Regions from separate parts of the Nocardiopsis mwathae genome, predicted to be linked through region 2. Evidence: predicted binding sites of a transcription regulator. Region 2 holds the regulator's gene; each other region holds the start of a gene.
What was found. Region 2 encodes LexA, which represses DNA repair genes until DNA is damaged. Its sites were predicted from a motif close to TCGAACANNTGTTCGA; they were not measured.

Region 1 (5,880 bases), 140 kb from region 2:
CACCTGGGCGCCCGATCGCACCGCGGCACTGGACCGGATGGACGGCGCGCTGGCCCGCTACACCCTGCTCGGCTGCGGCACCAACGTGGCGTTCCTGCGCCGCCTCCTGCGCCACCCCGACGTCGCGGCCGGGGGGCTGAGCACCGACCTGACCGAGCGCATCCGCCCCGAGCTGGTCCCCGACGCGGCCGACGCCGTCCCACCGGGCCTGTACGCGGCCGCCGCACTCGACCTGCAGCTCGGACTGGAACCCGCCGGCCCGCTCACGGACCGCTTCGACGTCCCCGACGGCTGGCGCGTGGGCGGCCCCGCCTGGACCACGTGGCGGCTGCGCGCGCCCCGCCACGACGCGGTCGCCGTGCTGGTCCGCCGCACCACCGCCCCCGACGCGCCTCCCTCCCCCGGCGCGTCCGTCGGCTACGAGGTGCGCGTGGGAGACGGCGAACCGGTGCCCGCCCGCGCCGCGCGGTCGGCCGACGGCCGGACTCTGACCGTCGACTTCGGCGGGCGCGCGGTCCGCTACGCGCGCGCCGTCGACGGCGCCGACCTGTGGCTCGGCCGAGAGGGGTCGGCCTGGCGGTTCCACGAGGAGCCCGCGTTCGCGGCCGTCCGCGAGGACGACACCGGCGGCGACGGCTCGCTGCGCAGCCCGATGCCGGGCACGGTGCTGTCCGTCCCGGTCGAGCAGGGGCAGCGGGTGACCGCCGGGACCCCGGTCGTCGTGGTCGAGGCGATGAAGATGGAGCACGCGGTCACCGCACCCATCGACGGCGTCGTCGCCCGCCTGGAGGTCGCACCGGGCCGCCCCGTGGCCATGGACATGCTTCTGGCCGTCATCACGGCGGACGGGGAGGAAGCCGACGGGCCGAACGCTCCGGCGGACGCGGCCGCTTCCCCGTCGGCGCCCCCGACCGCCCCGACTCCGCCGTCCGCGGAGGCGGCGGCCACCCGGCCGCGCTCCCCCGCACCCACCGACCGGCGCGACCCGCCGATTCCGCCGCCAACGAGGAGTGACCGACAGTGAGCACCACAGCCGACCGCGCCCACCGCCTCTCCCCCGAGCACGAGGAGCTGCGCAGCACCGTCGAGGCGTTCGCCCGCGACGAGGTCGCGCCGGTCATCGGCGACTACTACGAGCGCTGTGCGTTCCCCTACGACATCGTCGCCAAGATGGGCCGGATGGGCCTGTTCGGGCTGCCGTTCCCCGAAGAGTCCGGCGGCATGGGCGGCGACTACTTCGCGCTCTGCCTGGCGCTGGAGGAGCTCGCCCGCGCGGACTCCTCGGTCGCCATCACCCTGGAGGCCGCCGTGTCGCTCGGCGCGATGCCGATCCACCGCTTCGGCAGCGAGGACCAGAAGAAGACCTGGCTGCCCCGGCTGTGCTCGGGCGAGGCGCTCGGCGCGTTCGGGCTGACCGAGCCCGGCGGCGGCTCGGATGCGGGGGCCACCCGCACCACCGCGCGCCTCGTCGACGGCGAGTGGGTGATCAACGGGACCAAGTCGTTCATCACCAACTCCGGCACCGACATCACCGCGCTGGTCACGGTCACGGCCATCACCGGGGAGCGCCCCGACGGCCGCCCGGAGATCTCCGCGATCCTGGTGCCGTCCGGCACCCCGGGCTTCTCCATCGGGCAGAAATACTCGAAGGTGGGCTGGAACGCCTCCGACACCAACGAGCTCGTGTTCGACGACTGCCGCGTGCCCGAGGCCAACCTGGTGGGCGAGCGCGGCCGCGGCTACGCCCAGTTCCTGCGCATCCTCGACGAGGGGCGCATCGCGATCGCCGCGCTGTCGGTGGGGCTGGCCCAGGGGTGCGTGGACGAGAGCGTGCGCTACGCCGCCGAGCGGGAGGCGTTCGGCCGGCACATCGGGGAGTACCAGGCCATCCAGTTCAAGATCGCCGACATGGAGGCCCGCGCACACACCGCACGCCTGGCCTACTACGACGCGGCGGCGCGGATGCTGGCCGGTGAGCCCTTCAAGAAGGAGGCCGCCATCGCCAAGCTGGTGGCGTCCAACGCGGCCATGGACAACGCGCGGGACGCCACCCAGATCTTCGGCGGCTACGGCTTCATGAACGAGTACCCGGTGGGCCGCTTCTACCGGGACGCCAAGATCCTGGAGATCGGCGAGGGCACCAGCGAGGTCCAGAAGATGCTCATCGCCCGCGAACTGGGGCTTCCGGCTTGACCGTGCGCCGGTGCGGCCCACCCGCCGCACCGGCCACCACCGCCGCCACCGGGGCGTGTCCGGTGGATCAGGTCCTAGGCGTGCGTGGCGCGGATCTTGGACTGCCCGTGCGGCAGCCGCTCCCAGTCCGACATGAACCGGGCCTTCAGCCCGTGCTTCTCCGCCAGAGCGGTCAGGGTCCCGGTCCGGTAGTAGAAGTCCTCGCGCAGGACGTGGTGCTCCTTGCCCTCGGTGCGGTCGAAGGTGAAGTCGAACCACCCGTCGGCGGCCAGGATCCGCCCCACGTGCGCCAGGCACTCGTCGATCACCTCCAGCGGCGAGTGCGAGAACACGCTGTGGGCGTGTACGACCCGGAAGTGGGCGTCGGGCAGGAACGCGAAGCGGAGGTCGCGCACGGGCGCCAGGTGCGGCAACTTGGCCTGCAGCCCCTGGCGGGCCAGGGTCTCCTCGGCGGCGATGAGGATGTCGGGCGAGATGTCGATACCGTAGTAGTTGCCGGGGTCGAGGTAGTCGATGAACCGCCACCCCGCGCGCAGGTTCCCGCACCCGATGTCGAGCATCCGGTCCGGGGGCTTCAGGCCGTGGGAGACGAGGTAGTCGAACTGCATCTGCCCGAGCGCCAGCCAGCGCTCGTGGGTCGTGGATCCGACCGCGGCCTCCGGGCCGTCGGCGATGTCGTGCCTCATCACGGCCCGGTAGTAGGAGATGTGGTCGGGATGGCGCAACCGCAGCCACGTGTCGCGCCCGGCGCGCTTGAGGTAGCCCGGAATCCTGCCGGGGTTGCGCAGTGCGTAGCCCACCTTGTGACTCAACGCCGAGCGATCGGCGGCCACCTTCTTCCACTGCATGGCGATGGCGTCCTTCCGGTCACGGCACTCCGGTCATGGCACGACCGGTGACCCCCCATCCTGGGCCACCGGCGCAAGACCCGGTAACCGCAGCTCCGGACCTCATCAGCGTTTTCACCGGCCTTGAAGAGGTGCATGCACGGGGCGCCCCCGCGCCGGGGCGGCGTTACCCGCCGTAGACCGGTTCCGGGGCCTGCGCGCCGTCGAGCAGGGCCCGGACGGCCGGTGCGATGTCCGCGGGGGTCCACCGCGTGCCGCGGTCGACCGTCGGGCCGTGGCGGTACCCCTCCATGACGGTGATGCGGCCACCGACGGCCTCGAAGACGCCGCCGGTGACGTCCGCCGAGTCCGCCGACCCCAGCCAGACGACCAGGGGCGAGACGTGCGCCGGGTCCATGCGGTCGAAGCCGCCGTCCTCCGGAGCCGCCATGGTCTCGGCGAAGAGCCGCTCGGTCATGCGGGTGCGGGCGGCCGGTGCGATGGCGTTGGCGCGCACCCCGTAGCTGGCGAGCTCGGCCGCCGCCACCAGGGTCAGGGCCGCGATCCCGGCCTTGGCGGCCGCGTAGTTGGCCTGCCCGACACTGCCCAGGAGCCCGGCTCCCGAGGTCGTGTTGACGACGGACGCGGCCACGGAACGCCCCGCCTTCTTCTCGCTCCGCCAGTGGGCGGCGGCGTGCCTGAGCGGAAGGAAGTGGCCGGCCAGGTGGACCCGGACGACGGAGTCCCAGTCGTCCTCGGTCATGTTGACCAGCATCCGGTCGCGGAGGAAGCCCGCGTTGTTGACCAGCACGTCGAGCCTCCCGAACGCGTCGAGTGCGGCGCGCACGACCTCGGCCGCTCCCCGGTCCGCGGCGATGTCGCTCACCACTGCGACGGCTTCGCCGCCCAGGGCACGGATCTCCGCCGCCACGTCCTCGGCCGCCTGCCGCGAACCGCCGGTGCCGTCGCGTTCCACACCGAGGTCGTTGACCACGACCTTGGCTCCCTGACACGCGAACTCCAGGGCATGGGCCCGGCCGAGCCCGCGCCCGGCACCGGTGACGATGACGACCCTGTCCTCGCAGATCATGCGCTCTCCTCCCGCCATGGGTTCTCCTTCCGTCATGCGTCGTCCTCCCGCCATGCGTCGTCCCGCCGATCCGGCGGGGCACCCCCCGCGGTCGCCGTCGCCGCCGCGTCGAGGTAGGCGGGGCGCTCGCCTCCGCCGTGCAGCGGAAGTGCGGCCCCGCTCACGTAGGCGGCGGCCGGGGAGGCCAGGAAGACACAGGCGGCGCCGACGTCGGCGGGGTCGGCCAACCGTCCCAGCGGCACGGTCCGGGCCACGGCGGCGGCACCCGACGCGTCGCCGTAGTGCGCTGCGGCCGCCTCGGTGCGGACCATGCCGACGCGCACCGCGTTCACCCGCACCTTGGGCGCCCACTCCACGGCGAGCGAGACCGTCAGGTTCTCCAGGCCCGCCTTTGCCGCGGCGTAGGCGGCCGTTCCCGGGGACGGGCGGTGCCCGCTGACGCTGCCGATCATGATGATCGACCCGCCCCGGGGACGACGCTGTAGGACGCGGTTGGCGGCGCGGGACACGATCAGCGGGGCGATGAGGTTGAGCTCGATCACCTTGGCGTGCCGCCGCACATCGCTCTCGCCCACCGGCAGGTAGGGGGTACCGCCCGCGTTGTTGACGAGGACGTCGAGGTCGGGGATCCCGCCGATGAAGTCCTCGACGGCGTCGGCGTCGCGGACGTCGACGCGCTCGAAGCGCACACCCTCCGGCAGGGATTCCGGTTCCCTGCGGGCGCAGGCGACGACCTCGGCCCCCGCGGCGCGGAACGCGGCGGTGATGCCGAGTCCCACCCCGCGCGCACCACCGGTGACCACGACCGTCATCCCGCTGAGGCCGTCGGTGTCCGTCACGGTCCGCCTCCCGCCGCTCGCTCCCGCCCGGCACGGCTCCCGATTCATGTGGCCCGGTCGGGCCTCTGGATGGGGCTGTGGACGGCTGCTACGGTCTTAGTTCTAACAAACGTTTGGTGGAAGGGTAATGCCATGGCGGTCTCCACCACCATCCACCCTTCGGGAGTCTCCGAGGTCGTGGTCGACACTCCCCCGGTCAACGCCCTCTCCGTACGGGACTGGCACGACCTGGCCGACGCGGTCCGCCACTGCGGACGCGACCCCGCCGTCGGCGCCGTGGTCCTGCGCGCGAAGGGCCCCGGCTTCAACGCCGGCGTCGACATCAAGGAGATCCGGCGGAGCACCGGCCACGGTGCCCTGCTCGGCGCCAACCGCGGCTGCTACGCCGCCTTCGCCGCGGTCTACGACTGCGAGATCCCCGTCGTCGCCGCCGTCCACGGGTTCTGCCTGGGCGGCGGCGTGGGCCTGGCCGGAAACGCCGACATCGTCATCGCCGCCGAGGACGCCTATTTCGGCCTCCCGGAGGTCGACCGGGGCGCGCTGGGCGCCGCCACCCACCTCGCGCGCCTGGTGCCGCAGCACCTGGTGCGCGCCATGGTCTACACGTGCCGCACCGTGTCCGCCGCCGAGCTGCACGCGCACGGCTCGGTGCTGACGGTGGTACCGACCACCGGGCTGCGCGCCGAGGCCCTGGCCGTGGCCGACGAGATCGCCCAGAAGGATCCACAGGTCATCCGGCGGGCGAAGGAGGCGCTGAACGGAATCGATCCGGTGGACGTCAAGCGCGGGTACCGATTCGAGCAGGGGTTCACCTACGAGCTCACCCTGACCGGCGCGGGCGGCGCCCACCGCGACAGGTTCGCCGCCGGCGCCGTGGAGACCGCCGTGCCAGGGGCGACGGCCGAGGCAGAGCCCCCCGGCCCGACCCCGG
Region 2 (5,880 bases):
GTGAGGAACTTCAGCAGGTTGATCGAGGCGAGGTTGCAGGAGGAGTTGTCCAGGTGGACGTACTCCGAGCACGGGTTGCTGGCGCTGATCCGCCCGCTTTCGGGCGTGGTGTGCCAGTCGTTGATGGTGTCGTCGTACTGCAGCCCGGGGTCGGCGCACTCCCAGGCGGCCTTCGCCATCCGGTGGAAGAGGTCCTTGGCGCCCACCGTGGCGACCACCTCGCCGGTGGTGCGCGAGGTCAGGCCGAAGTCCGCGTCGGCCTCGACGGCGCGCATGAACGCGTCGGAGACGCGCACCGAGTTGTTGGCGTTCTGGTACTGGACGCTGACGATGTCGGCACCGCCCAGGTCGACGTCGAACCCGGCGTCGCGCAGCGCGCGGATCTTGTCCTCCTCGCGCGCCTTGGTGTCGACGAACTCCTCGATGTCGGGGTGGTCGACGTCGAGGACGACCATCTTGGCGGCGCGGCGGGTCGCGCCGCCGGACTTGATGGTGCCGGCGGAGGCGTCTGCGCCGCGCATGAACGACACGGGGCCCGAGGCGGTGCCACCGGAGGAGAGCAGCTCCTTGCTGGAGCGGATGCGCGAGAGGTTCACGCCCGCGCCGGAGCCGCCCTTGAAGATGATCCCCTCTTCCTTGTACCAGTCGAGGATCGACTCCATGGTGTCGTCCACGGAGAGGATGAAGCAGGCCGAGACCTGCTGCTTGGACATGGTGCCGACGTTGAACCAGACCGGGGAGTTGAAGCTGAAGAGCTGGTGCACCAGCGCGTACTTCAGTTCGTGGTCGAAGATCTCGGCGTCGGCGTCGGAGGCGAAGTAGCCGTTGGCCCTGCCGGTCTCGGTGTACATCCCGGCGACGCGGTCGACGAGCTGCTTGAGGCTCCACTCACGCTCCGGGGTGCCCACGGCACCGCGGAAGTACTTGCTGGCGACGATCTGGGTGGCGTTGATCGACCACGGCGCGGGGAACTCCACGCCCCGCTGCTCGAAGTTGACCGAGCCGTCCCGCCAGTTCGTCATGACCACATCGCGACGTTCCCACTCGACCTCGTCGTAGGGGTGAACGCCGGGCGTGGTGAAGATGCGCTCGACCTTCAGACCGCTGCGCTTCCCCTTCCCCTTGCGCCCCGTCGCGCCGGTGGTCTCCGTCATGTCAGCTCCCCCAGTTCTCGCCACATATCCGTTCCGATCCCCCGCCAGTGCCCCCGCGTCACACCCCTCGGCATGACGCGGCCGCAGTGGCGGTACTTACTCACGTCGTCACGGTCCGGCCGCGCGCGGACCGGACCCGCGCGTCTCCGTTCGCCGCCGTCCGGCCGACTACGCCTCGTCCTGCCCGCCCGCCCCGTCGGCCTTGGCCCGGTCGGCCCGCAGCAGGGCGATCTCGTTCTCGAAGTCCATCAGCGACTCGAAGCCCCGGTAGACCGACGCGAAGTGCAGGTAGGCCACCTCGTCGAGGTCGCGCAGCGGGACGAGGATGGCCAGGCCGATCTCGTGGGAGGGCACCTCCGCCTGCCCGCGGCACCGGATCTCCTCCTCGACCTGCTGGCCGAGCTTCGCGAGCGCGTCCTCGGTGACGGGCCGCCCCTGGCAGGCCCGGCGGACACCCGCGATGATCTTGGTCCGGGAGAACGGTTCGGTCACACCGGAGCGCTTGGCGACCATCAGCAGCACCGTCTCCTGCGTGGTGAAGCGCCGCTCGCACTCGGGACACGCGCGTCTGCGGCGGATCGCCGCGCCGTCGTCGGTCGACCGGCTGTCGATGACCCTGCTGTCGGGGTGGCGGCAGAACGGACAGTGCATACCGGTGTGCCTCCCCCCAGATCCGCGTCGATCGAACTCCGCGCACCACGTGTCGCGGACGTGCTCGCGACCGTGCCGAGCAGCCGCTCGCGCCGTGGTGAACCGCCCTCTCTGAACCGGACGCCGCCGAACGACTCAGAAAGATCGGATACCTACTAAAGCACAAGTTCTAGTCTGCTTGTTCCGTGCGAGCACTAGATGTTGTGGTCAACCTACGGGGGTCGCCTGCCGCGCGCAAGTCACGGAACGGTGCGGCGGCCGATCGGACGCCGGGGCAGGCCGCGCCGGGATCCGGGCACACCGAAAAGGCGCACCCGGCGCCGCGGGGGCGGACACGGGCACGCCACAGGCACGGGAGTGTCAGTGGTCGGGCAGCCGGAGCACCTGACCGGGAGTGAGATCGGGATCGGGCAGGTCGTTCAGCTCGACGATCTCGTGCACCGCCGGGCGGGGGTCGTCGCCGGGCCGGACCCGCTGCGCGATCCCCCACAGCGTATCGCCATCCCGCACGACCACCGTCGCGGGCGCGCCGTCGGGCAGGGGCGCCGCGGGCTGCCCCCCGGACGCCGCAGCCCCGACAGCGGCGGAGGTCACGAAGAGCATCGAAAGCCCGGCGACGGCGACGGCGGACGCGGCGGAGACGAGGACCACACGGCCGCGCCGGGTGAGTCGCACCGCGGCGGGGCACGCCGCAGCGCGCGCACGGCCGGAGGAGGCGGCGGCGGAGGCGGACGGGGCCGCGCGGGAAACGGCGGCGGAGGCGGACGGGGCCGCGCGGGAAACGGCGGCGACGGGCCCTCGGAGGGGAGCACGCGCCGGGGCGGCCGGCACGGCACGGCCGCGCGGACCGGGGGCGTGGGCCCACTCGGGGATCTCCACCGCCCAGTCGAAGAGCACGGGAGCCTTCCGGCGCGGCGCGGGAGGGGGAAGCCGGCGGGGTGGGGCCGGAGGGACGGGGTGGGGTGCGAACACGATCATCACCTTCGAATGCCAGTTCGCTAGAACAGCTGTTCGACTAATATCGCATCCGGGCGATTTTTTCATCACCATCTCGAACGTTTGTTTGATATGGCACTGCACACGCAGTAACGTTGGACATGCTCGATCGGCGCAACCGCCGGGGCATCCGCGCCGCGGCACCCGCATGCGGGCGGTGGTGACACCGCCGGTGAGGCGGTCGGCCGATCGACACGAACACACCGACATCCCACGCAGAACACCGACCGCCGAGGAGGCCGGCCGTGCCGGAGGACAACCACGGAACGCACGAACCTCAGGCGGGCGGGAGAAGCGTCACCGCACTCTGGTCCACCGGCTCCCCCGCGACGACCGCGGAGACCGACGAATCCATGGGCCAGACCGATGCCATGCCGAAGCTCACGGCCCGCCAGCAGAGTGTTCTGAACTGCATCCACCGCTATGTACGGCAGCGCGGGTACCCACCGTCCATCCGGGAAATCGGCGATGCGGTGGGCCTGTCGAGCCCGTCCAGTGTCGCGCACCAACTGAAGGTGTTGCAACGTAAAGGCTATCTTTATCGGGACCAAAATCGCCCAAGGGCGGTGGAAATTCGCATTCCAGGGCAACCGCCGATCCGTTCCTGGGATGAACTGGAGAACGACCCCCGGGCCGACTACTCCCGCGCGACCGACGTCCCGGTGGTCGGCCGCATCGCGGCCGGCGGTCCGATCCTGGCCGAGGAGTCCATCGAGGACGTCCTGACCCTGCCCAAGCAGATCGTCGGTGAGGGCCGGCTGTTCATGCTCAACGTCGTCGGCGACTCGATGGTCGACGCCGCCATCACCGACGGCGACCTGGTCGTCGTCCGCCAGCAGCCCGACGCGAACAACGGCGACATCGTCGCCGCGCTGCTCGACGACGAAGCCACGGTGAAGGTGTTCAAGCGGGAGGGCGACCGCGTGCTGCTGCTCCCCCGCAACGACGCCTACGAGCCCATCGACGGTGACAGCGCGACCATTCTCGGTAAGGTCGTCGCCGTCATGCGGCGGGTGTGACCCTCCGGGATAACGACGCCGCATCGTTTCGGCCGACGGGCCCGTGATCTCCGTGTGAGACCGCGGGCCCGTCGCGATTCCGGCCGGTCCGCATCCCCGCGGCACTCTGGATCGCATTCGACGGCCGGCGTTTCCGAACCGCAATATATCGAAATGGACTCGGACGCGAAGAACGGCGGAATTCCCCCTCCCCCGCCGCTCGCGCACTCCGCCGCGCCGCGCCCCCTACGGTAGGACCATGCCTGCTCCGTCTTCACCTCCTCCGTCTTCACCCCCTCGCTCCCTCCGGGCGCCCCTCCGGGCCGCAGCCGGAGGGGCGGTGGCGCTGCTTCTCGCCACCGGGTGCGGCGTCGGCCCCGACCACCCGGCCGAGCCCGACCCCCCCGGCTCCGATCCGGTCGAGCGCGAGGTGAGCTTCGACAGCGGCCCCGACACCGTGTACGGCACCCTCGCCCTGCCCGAGACGGCCGCCGACGCCCCGGTCCCGGGCGCACTCATCATCTCCGGGAGCGGCCCCACCGACCGCGACGGCAACAGCGAGCTGCGCGCGAGCGCCGACACCAACCTGAACCTCGCCCGGATCCTGGCCGACGCCGGTGTCGCCTCGCTGCGCTACGACAAGCTCGGCAGCGGCCGCACCGGCCTCGGCGACCGTGACACCGACGACCCCGTCCCCTACGAGGTCTTCGAGCGCCAGATGGCCGACGCCTACGCCGAGCTCCTCGGCCGGCCGGAGGTGGACCCCGAGCGGGTGGTCGTCGTGGGGCACAGCGAGGGCGCTCTCTTCGCGCTGCGCTCACCGGACGTGGTCGCCGAGCACCCGCCCGCGGGCCTGGTCCTGGCCGCCCCCATGGGCGACCGCTACCTCGACACCCTCGACCGCCAGATCACCGAGCAGGTACGCTCGGCCGAGTCGGCCCGGCGGATCACCGCGGAGGGCGCCACCGACATGCTCTCCGAACTCCGCCAGGGCATCGCCCGGATCCGGGCGGACGAGCCCCTGTCCGAACAGGTCGAACCACCGCTCGGCGCCGTCCTCAACCCCGGCAACGCCCCGTTCCTCCGGACGATCGACAGCATGGACCCGGCCGAGCTGGCCCGTGAGCTGCCCGCGGAGACGAGCACCCTGGTGCTGTGGGGCACGGCCGACGCCCAGATCTCCGAGAGCGATGTGGACCGCCTCATGGACGGGCTCTCCGGCCAGGCCGACGCGCGCAGGGTGGACCTCCCCGACGCCGACCACATCCTCCGTGTCTACGACGACGCCCCAGGCGTGTCGGCCCTCGATGCCGACCGCGCGTTCGCACCGGAGGTCGAACCGGCGCTGCGGGAATTCCTCGACGGGGTGCTCTAGGACGGCGGGCGGCCCGCCCTCGGCCGCCCCGTGCCTACTCCGGGCCGTCCAGGATCGCCTGGACGACCTCGCGGGCGAGCTCCTCGGCGCCGGCCAGGGCCTCCTCCTCGGAGATCGACTCGTCGGCGTTGAAGTCGGCCGCGGCCGTGTAGCAGGTCTCGGTGTAAAGGTTGGAGATCCGCACGCCCACGCAGCCCCACGCGTAATCGCCGTGGGAGTCCGCCCAGGTGTAGGCCTCGTCTCCGAGGTCGGCGAGCTCGCTCGACTCGTGGTCGCTGCGCGCCTCGCGCAGGGCCGCCGCGGCCTGCGCCTCGGCGTCGCGCTGTGCGTCACCCCCGTTGGCCACGAGGACCAGGCGGGCCGCGGCCGGAACGGCCGCGCCGTCCTCCGCGGTGGCCCAGCGGCACTCCTGGCCCTCGCGCCCGGTGCCCTCCAGGTCCTTGATCCGCTGGTCGACCTCGGTCGTGCGGTCGGGCACCAGCCGGTTCAGGGCCTCGCCCCTGGCGATCGTGCACTTCGGCGCGGTCTCGTAGTCGCCCCCGGCGCCGGTGAGCACGATGACCGTCCACACCCCGCCGCCCAGCAGGGCGATGACCGCGAGCGACAGGCCTGCGATCATGGCGATGGCGCAGCCCCGCCGCTGCTTGGGCGCCGACTCCACCGGCGGCATGTACCCCGGCGTCGGCCCGTGCGGCGCCGTCGGCCC
Region 3 (5,880 bases), 1.3 Mb from region 2:
CCCTCGTGCCTCCGGACAACCGCGTCGCGTTGCTCATCAACTCGTCGAGCACGCTGCCCAGCCCGCCGGGCGGCGCCATCAGCCGCAGTCCGTCCGGCGCCCGCGTCTCGACCGCGATTCCCCGCTGTTCACCGAGCACCCGCCAGCGCTCGGCATGGGCGTCGAGCACGGTGTCCAGCTCCACCGGTTCGGCTCCGCTGAGGCTCTCCATCCGCGTCATGGCCAGGAGGGAGTTCAGCATCCGGTGCATCGACATGGCCTCCTCCACCGCGTCCCGGTGCGCCGCGCGGGCGTCCGGGCCGCTCAGGAAGGGGGCCAGGTTCTCCACCGCCAGTCGCAGGCTCGCCAGCGGGTTGCGTAGCTGGTGGGAGGCGTCGGACACGAAGGCCCGCTGCCGTTCGACGGCCTTCTGCACCGCATCCACCATCGCGTTGAACGACCCCGCCAGTCGGCGCAGCTCCGGCGGCCCGCCCGCGGCATCCGCCCGCACCGACAGGTCCCCCTGGGCGACGGCGGCCGTGGCGTCGTCGAGCCGCTGCACCGGCCGCAGCACCCACCGCGACAGCGGCCAGGCGGCCGCGGCGAGCCCCGCCAGCGGCACCAGGCTCAGCAGCGACAGCCATGCCCAGTCGGCCAGGATCGCCGTGCGCAGCCGGTCGGTCGGCGACACCAGCACCACGACACCGGCGACTTCGGCATCACGGCCGATGGGTTCGGCCAGGACCAGTGGGTCGGACCGCCACGGCCACACCGCCGTGGGCGGTTCGGGGCGGAACCCGCCGAACGCCGGCGCCATCACCTGCCGCGCGCGGTCGTCGCCCAGCAGCCGGTCGGCATCCTCCGGGGGAGCCGACGCCGCCACGATCTCACCGGCCTGGTCGACCACGGCGACATCGGTTCCGTACAGCTCCGCGTACCGCTTCAGCTCGCTGTCCAACGCGTCGAGCCGCCCGGTGCGCATGGCGGTGTCGCCGAGCGAGGCGAACCGGCCGACGTCGCTGAGCCGGTCGACGTAGACCTCCTGGGTCGCCCTCTGTGCCATGACCGTCCCCAGCGGCAGGGACAGCGCCGCCACCAGCAGGAACGCCAGCGGCACCAGGATGACCAGCAGCCGTCGCAGCACCGGCTACGCCGAACCCGACGCAGGCACCAGGCGGTAGCCGACCCCGCGCACCGTCAGGATGCGCACGCCGCCGGTGAGTTTGGCGCGCAGGGCGGCGATGTGGGTGTCGAGGGTGCGGGAGGAGGACTCCCACGCCGACCCCCACACCTGGTCGAGGATGGCCTCGCGGCTCACGACCGCCGGGGCGCGCACAGCGAGCAGCGCGAGCAGGTCGAACTCCTTGCGGGTGAGGGAGAGCGAGGTGCCGGCGAGGTCGGCCTGGCGGGCGCCGACGTCCACGGTGAGGTCGCCCAGGCGCAGTGGCGGAGCATCGCCCCCGGCCCCGGCGCGGGCGCTGCGGGTGCGCCGCAGCACCGCGTCGATGCGGGCCAGGAGCTCGGCGATGCCGAAGGGCTTGACGACGTAGTCGTCGGCGCCGCTGCGGAGCCCTCGGACACGCTCGCGCTCCTCGGCGCGGGCGGTGACGGCGATGACCGCCGTCTGGGGGCGGTCGCGCAGGCGGCGGAGCACATCGATGCCGTCGGCGTCGGGAAGGCCGAGGTCGAGCAGGACGACGTCGGCCGCGGGGGCGCGCATCGCCGCCTCGGCGGTCGCCACCCGGGTGACGTCATAGGAAGCGTTGCGGAGCGCGGTGACCAAGCCGCGGGCCACCCGGTCGTCGTCCTCCACCACCAGAATGCGCATGATTGCTCATCGTAGAACGGGGCGGTCGGCGCCCCGGGGCCGACCGTCGGGCCGCAGCTCCCGCCAGAGTCGGACGGGTGCCGCGACCGGGCTCGGGGACCCGCCCGGACGGCCCGGTGAGCGGCACCGCCCTGTTCGTACGGCCGGGTCCCCGGGGCGTGTTCGGCGGATCGAATCCTCACTCCCGGCCCCGGACGGCCGCTCACCGACCGGACGGCATCCGCCGAACACGTCCTAATTCCACATGCGGCGCATCGTCCAGTCGGCGGTGGCGGTGTCGAGCGTGATGTCGGCGATCGTGGGCTCGCCGCGGTCCGATTCGGCGGCGACCCGCACCAGGCGGATGTCGGCATCGGGAGTCCCGGGAGCGGAGTTCCAGGTGCCGATGACGCGGCGGACCCGGAACATCCGGCCGCGCCAGGAGAAGAGGGCGGGGTGCCCGCCCGTGGACGATCTGACGTCGATCCGTTCGTTGTAGAGACTCACCAGGCCATTCTATCGAACACACGTTCGACGTGGAGGCAGGTCGACGGCGGAGTCCGGTGACTCTCACCCTAGGGGCGCGCAGGGGAGCGGATGGGTGGGCCACGCGGGACGTTCGCCCACGCGCCGGCATCGACCTGCGAGAACGCAAGAACGAGTCGATCATCACCGCTGCGCCCCCGGCGTGTCGGGCGGGTGGCCCGGTCCCACCGGACCGCCCGATGCGGCGAGACCGACCGGCCGGTCTACCTATCCTGGAAGTGGCTGGTCAGGACGATGGGGAGACGGGGCGACGCATGGGGAAGCCGCAGGACGGGCGCCCGGAGGACGGCGGAGGCCGCTCCGCCGCGAAGGAGCAGGGCGCGCGGCAGTCCCACCCCGACTCGGTCCCCGACCGCCTGCTGTCCGTCGCCACCCGACTGTTCGCCGAGCGCGGCTATGAGCGCACCTCCGTTCGGGAGATCGTCGAGGCGGCCGGGGTCACCAAGGGCGCGATGTACCACTACTACGCGTCCAAGGACGACCTGCTGTTCGCCGTCTACCAGCGGGTTCTCGCCATGCAGACGCGTCGGTTGGAGGAGTTGGCGGAAGCGGAGGGGCCGATCGAGGAGCGCCTGCGGGCGGCGGCGGCCGACGTCGTCCACACCACTGTGGAAAATCTGGAAGACACCGTCATCTTCCAGCGGTCGCTGCACATGCTCTCCCCGGAGCGGCAGAGCGAGGTACGCAAGGAGCGGCGCCGCTACCACGAGCGGTTCCGCGACATGATCGAGGAGGGGCGGCAGAGCGGCGCCTTCCGCACCGACATCCCGGCCGACATCGTCGTCACCCAGTACTTCGGCGCCGTCCACCACCTGGGCATGTGGTACCGCCCGGACGGCGAGCTCAGCGGCGCCGCCGTCGGCGCGCACTTCGCCGACCTGCTGCTGCAGAGCCTGCGGCCGTAGAGCGGCCGATTCGGTTCAGGGGCGCTCGTACCTGCGCAGCTCCTCGGCGAGAAGGTCGAGGAAAGCGTCGACCTGTGCGGGGTCGTACCCGGGCCGGGCACGCGTGGTGCCGAACTTGACCCGCTCCACCTGCGTCGGGGTGAGCAGGGCGCGCTCGGGCCGCCCGTTGATGAGCGCCTCCAGGGTGACCTCGGCGCTGTCCAGGAAGTCGTCGACCTCCTGCTCGTTGTAGCCGGTCGTCAGCCGGGTCGTGGAGAACTGCTTGCGGCGGACGTCCTGTGGTGTCATCCGCGGCGGCTCGGTCGGGGTGTCCGCGTACACGCTCGGTGTCCCGGGCGGCGGGTACGGGGAGCCCGGCGGGGACGGCGGCCTGGGCGCATGGGGCACGACGTGGGGCGACGGCGGCTGCGGGTACTGTCCGCCAGGAGTCGCCGCTGCGGCCGCACGGCTGCTCATCCCGCGGGCACGCAGGTCGGCGACGATGACGTCGAGGAAGTCGTCGACTTCGTCCTCGTTGTAGCCGGGACTCAGCCGGGTGCTGCGGAACCGGGAGCCCTCGACCTCCTCCGCCGTAATCGGCGGCCCGGTACGGGGGCCGCCCTCCAGCGCCACGAGCGTGGCCTCGACGCGGTCCAGGAGCGCGTCGACGTCCTCTTCGTTGTATCCAGGACGAAAACGCACCACATGGAACCGCTTGTTGCGGATGTCCGCAGGTGTCAGAGCCATGTACCTATTGTGCAGGCTTCACCTGATCAGCGCCTTAGAGCGAACCGCCCGGGCGTGCTGCAGCGTCGAGTTCGTTCGCGAGATGGTCGATCCAGAGCGAGACCTGCCGCTTGTCGTAACCACGGAACACGACGTCGAAGCCGTCGGCACGGGCGCGCAGTTCCTCCCCGGTGAGGGCGGTGGCCTGGGGGTTTCCGTTCTGCACGGCCTCGACACCGGTCACCGCATCGGTGATGGTCTCCACGACCTGGTCGCGGGCATAGCCGCGCAGAGCGACCTTGAACGTGACGTCGTCCATCCCCGGGGCGAAGGGCTGGGACCCGCCCTCCAAACGCTGGGCCAGGGTTTCGACCATCCAGTTGACCTGGCCGCGGTCGTATCCGCGCAGCACGACATCGAAGTCGTTGGCGCGGGAGCGCAGGTCGTCGGCGGTGAGGCCGGAGTCGTTCGAGTTTCCTGCCTCAAGCGCCTCGATGCTGGTGTGCGCCTCGGTGAAGAGGCCGATGACCTGGTCGCGGTCGTATCCGCGCATCACGACGTCGAACTCGACGGCGTCCGGCGGAATGTCGGGGACGAAGGGGGTGGAGGACATCCCGCTATCCTGCCCAACACCGTCCCGGAGGGATCGGCCGGGTGGCGGGTGTCAGTCGCGCCGCAGGTAGCGGGAGATCCCGTCGGCGACCGCCGCGGCCGCCTCCTCGCGCCACTCCCCGTCCGTCAGCTTCGCGGCGTCGGACGCGTTGCGCAGGTTGCCGGCCTCCAAGAACACCTTCGGCACCGTGGAGAGGTTGAGACCGCCGAGATCGGTGCGCTCGTCCAGGCCGTCGGTGGCGAGGTAGTCGGCGTACGGCATCCCCGACCCCTCGCGGTAGGCGGCGCGCACCTCCTCGGCCAGTCGCCGCGACGGCTCGACGATGTCCTCGGTGTAGCCCTCCACCTTTCCCGGGGTGATGAGGTGGAAGCCGCGCCCTCCCGACGGGCCGCCGTCGGCGTGGATCGAGATGGCGGCGTCGGCTTCGGCGGCGTTGCCGATTCGCGCCCGCTCGTCGATACAGGGGCCGACGCCTTCGTCGTCGTCGCGGGTGAGGACGACGGTGGCCCCGTCCGCTTCCAGCCGCTCGGCCAGCCGCTGAGAGAAGTCCCAGGTGAACGCGTGTTCGGCATAGCCATCGTCGGTCTCAGAACCGACGGTGTCGCACTCCTTCTTCGACGGCCCGGCGGGGACGAGCCTGTTGATCTCGTCGGGAGCGTCGGCGTTGCCCCCGTTGTGGCCCGGGTCGATGACGACGGTCATGCCGTTGAGCGGCCCCGCCGCGGCGTTCCTGCCGTCGTCCGAGTCCGGGGCATCGTCCTCCGGGGTGGCGTTCCCGATCTCGCCGCCCGGCTTGCGGTCGCCGGTGCCGTCGGCGATGTGCGGCTCGGGCCGACCTTCCAGGGCGACCGCGCTGCATGCGGTGGCGGCGAGCACGGTGATCCCGGCCACCGCGGCGAGTGAGACGCGGCGCGCCCGCGGCGTCGATTCGGGTGCGGCCTGGCCGTTACGCGTGGTCGTCAACGGGGTCCTCGGGTCGGCGGGGGCTGGATTTCCACCACAACCTAGCGGTTCGTCGACCCGATCTCGGGAACATCTCTCGGCGGAGTCGCGTCATATCTTGACGTCCGGGGCAGGGTGTCCGGGATCGGGATCGGCGATGTCCCGAGGTGAGAAGGGGGAGAGGTCGTGCGCAGAAGCAATCGCGCCGCAGCCGGCGCCGCAGCGTGGCGGATCGTGCAGGAGGGGGCGAAGCCCGGCAAACCATCGGTGGCCGCGCGCGCCGGAGCGATCCCGCGGATGGTCGGAAACCGGCTCCGCGGCCGGTACACCGAACTTCCGGCGTCGCGACTCTTGCTGTTCCTCGCCGCGGTCGCCTACATCGT

Region 1: HNR23_RS13605 (enoyl-CoA hydratase family protein) is a predicted target of LexA. The motif match lies at 5,051-5,066, and genes of this name have one in related genera.
Region 3: HNR23_RS20035 (DUF6504 family protein) is a predicted target of LexA. The motif match lies at 2,306-2,321, and genes of this name have one in related genera.

The regions. Positions count from the first base shown of each region.
Region 1 is NZ_JACHDS010000001.1:3,145,966-3,151,845, forward strand. It holds gene HNR23_RS13580 (ATP-binding protein) at 1-1,024, shown strand, start outside; gene HNR23_RS13585 (acyl-CoA dehydrogenase family protein) at 1,021-2,193, shown strand; gene HNR23_RS13590 (class I SAM-dependent methyltransferase) at 2,268-3,041, opposite strand; gene HNR23_RS13595 (SDR family oxidoreductase) at 3,208-4,110, opposite strand; gene HNR23_RS13600 (SDR family oxidoreductase) at 4,143-4,949, opposite strand; gene HNR23_RS13605 (enoyl-CoA hydratase family protein) at 5,082-5,880, shown strand, end outside.
Region 2 is NZ_JACHDS010000001.1:3,289,577-3,295,456, forward strand. It holds gene HNR23_RS14180 (vitamin B12-dependent ribonucleotide reductase) at 1-1,154, opposite strand, end outside; gene nrdR (transcriptional regulator NrdR) at 1,323-1,805, opposite strand; gene HNR23_RS27510 (LysM peptidoglycan-binding domain-containing protein) at 2,166-2,702, opposite strand; gene lexA (transcriptional repressor LexA) at 3,155-3,820, shown strand; gene HNR23_RS14200 (alpha/beta hydrolase family protein) at 4,059-5,174, shown strand; gene HNR23_RS14205 (hypothetical protein) at 5,209-5,880, opposite strand, start outside.
Region 3 is NZ_JACHDS010000001.1:4,575,392-4,581,271, reverse strand. It holds gene HNR23_RS20045 (ATP-binding protein) at 1-1,123, opposite strand, end outside; gene HNR23_RS20040 (response regulator transcription factor) at 1,127-1,807, opposite strand; gene HNR23_RS20035 (DUF6504 family protein) at 2,042-2,293, opposite strand; gene HNR23_RS20030 (TetR/AcrR family transcriptional regulator) at 2,587-3,237, shown strand; gene HNR23_RS20025 (DivIVA domain-containing protein) at 3,253-3,963, opposite strand; gene HNR23_RS20020 (DivIVA domain-containing protein) at 3,998-4,555, opposite strand; gene HNR23_RS20015 (N-acetylmuramoyl-L-alanine amidase) at 4,607-5,518, opposite strand; gene HNR23_RS20010 (DUF1232 domain-containing protein) at 5,684-5,880, shown strand, end outside.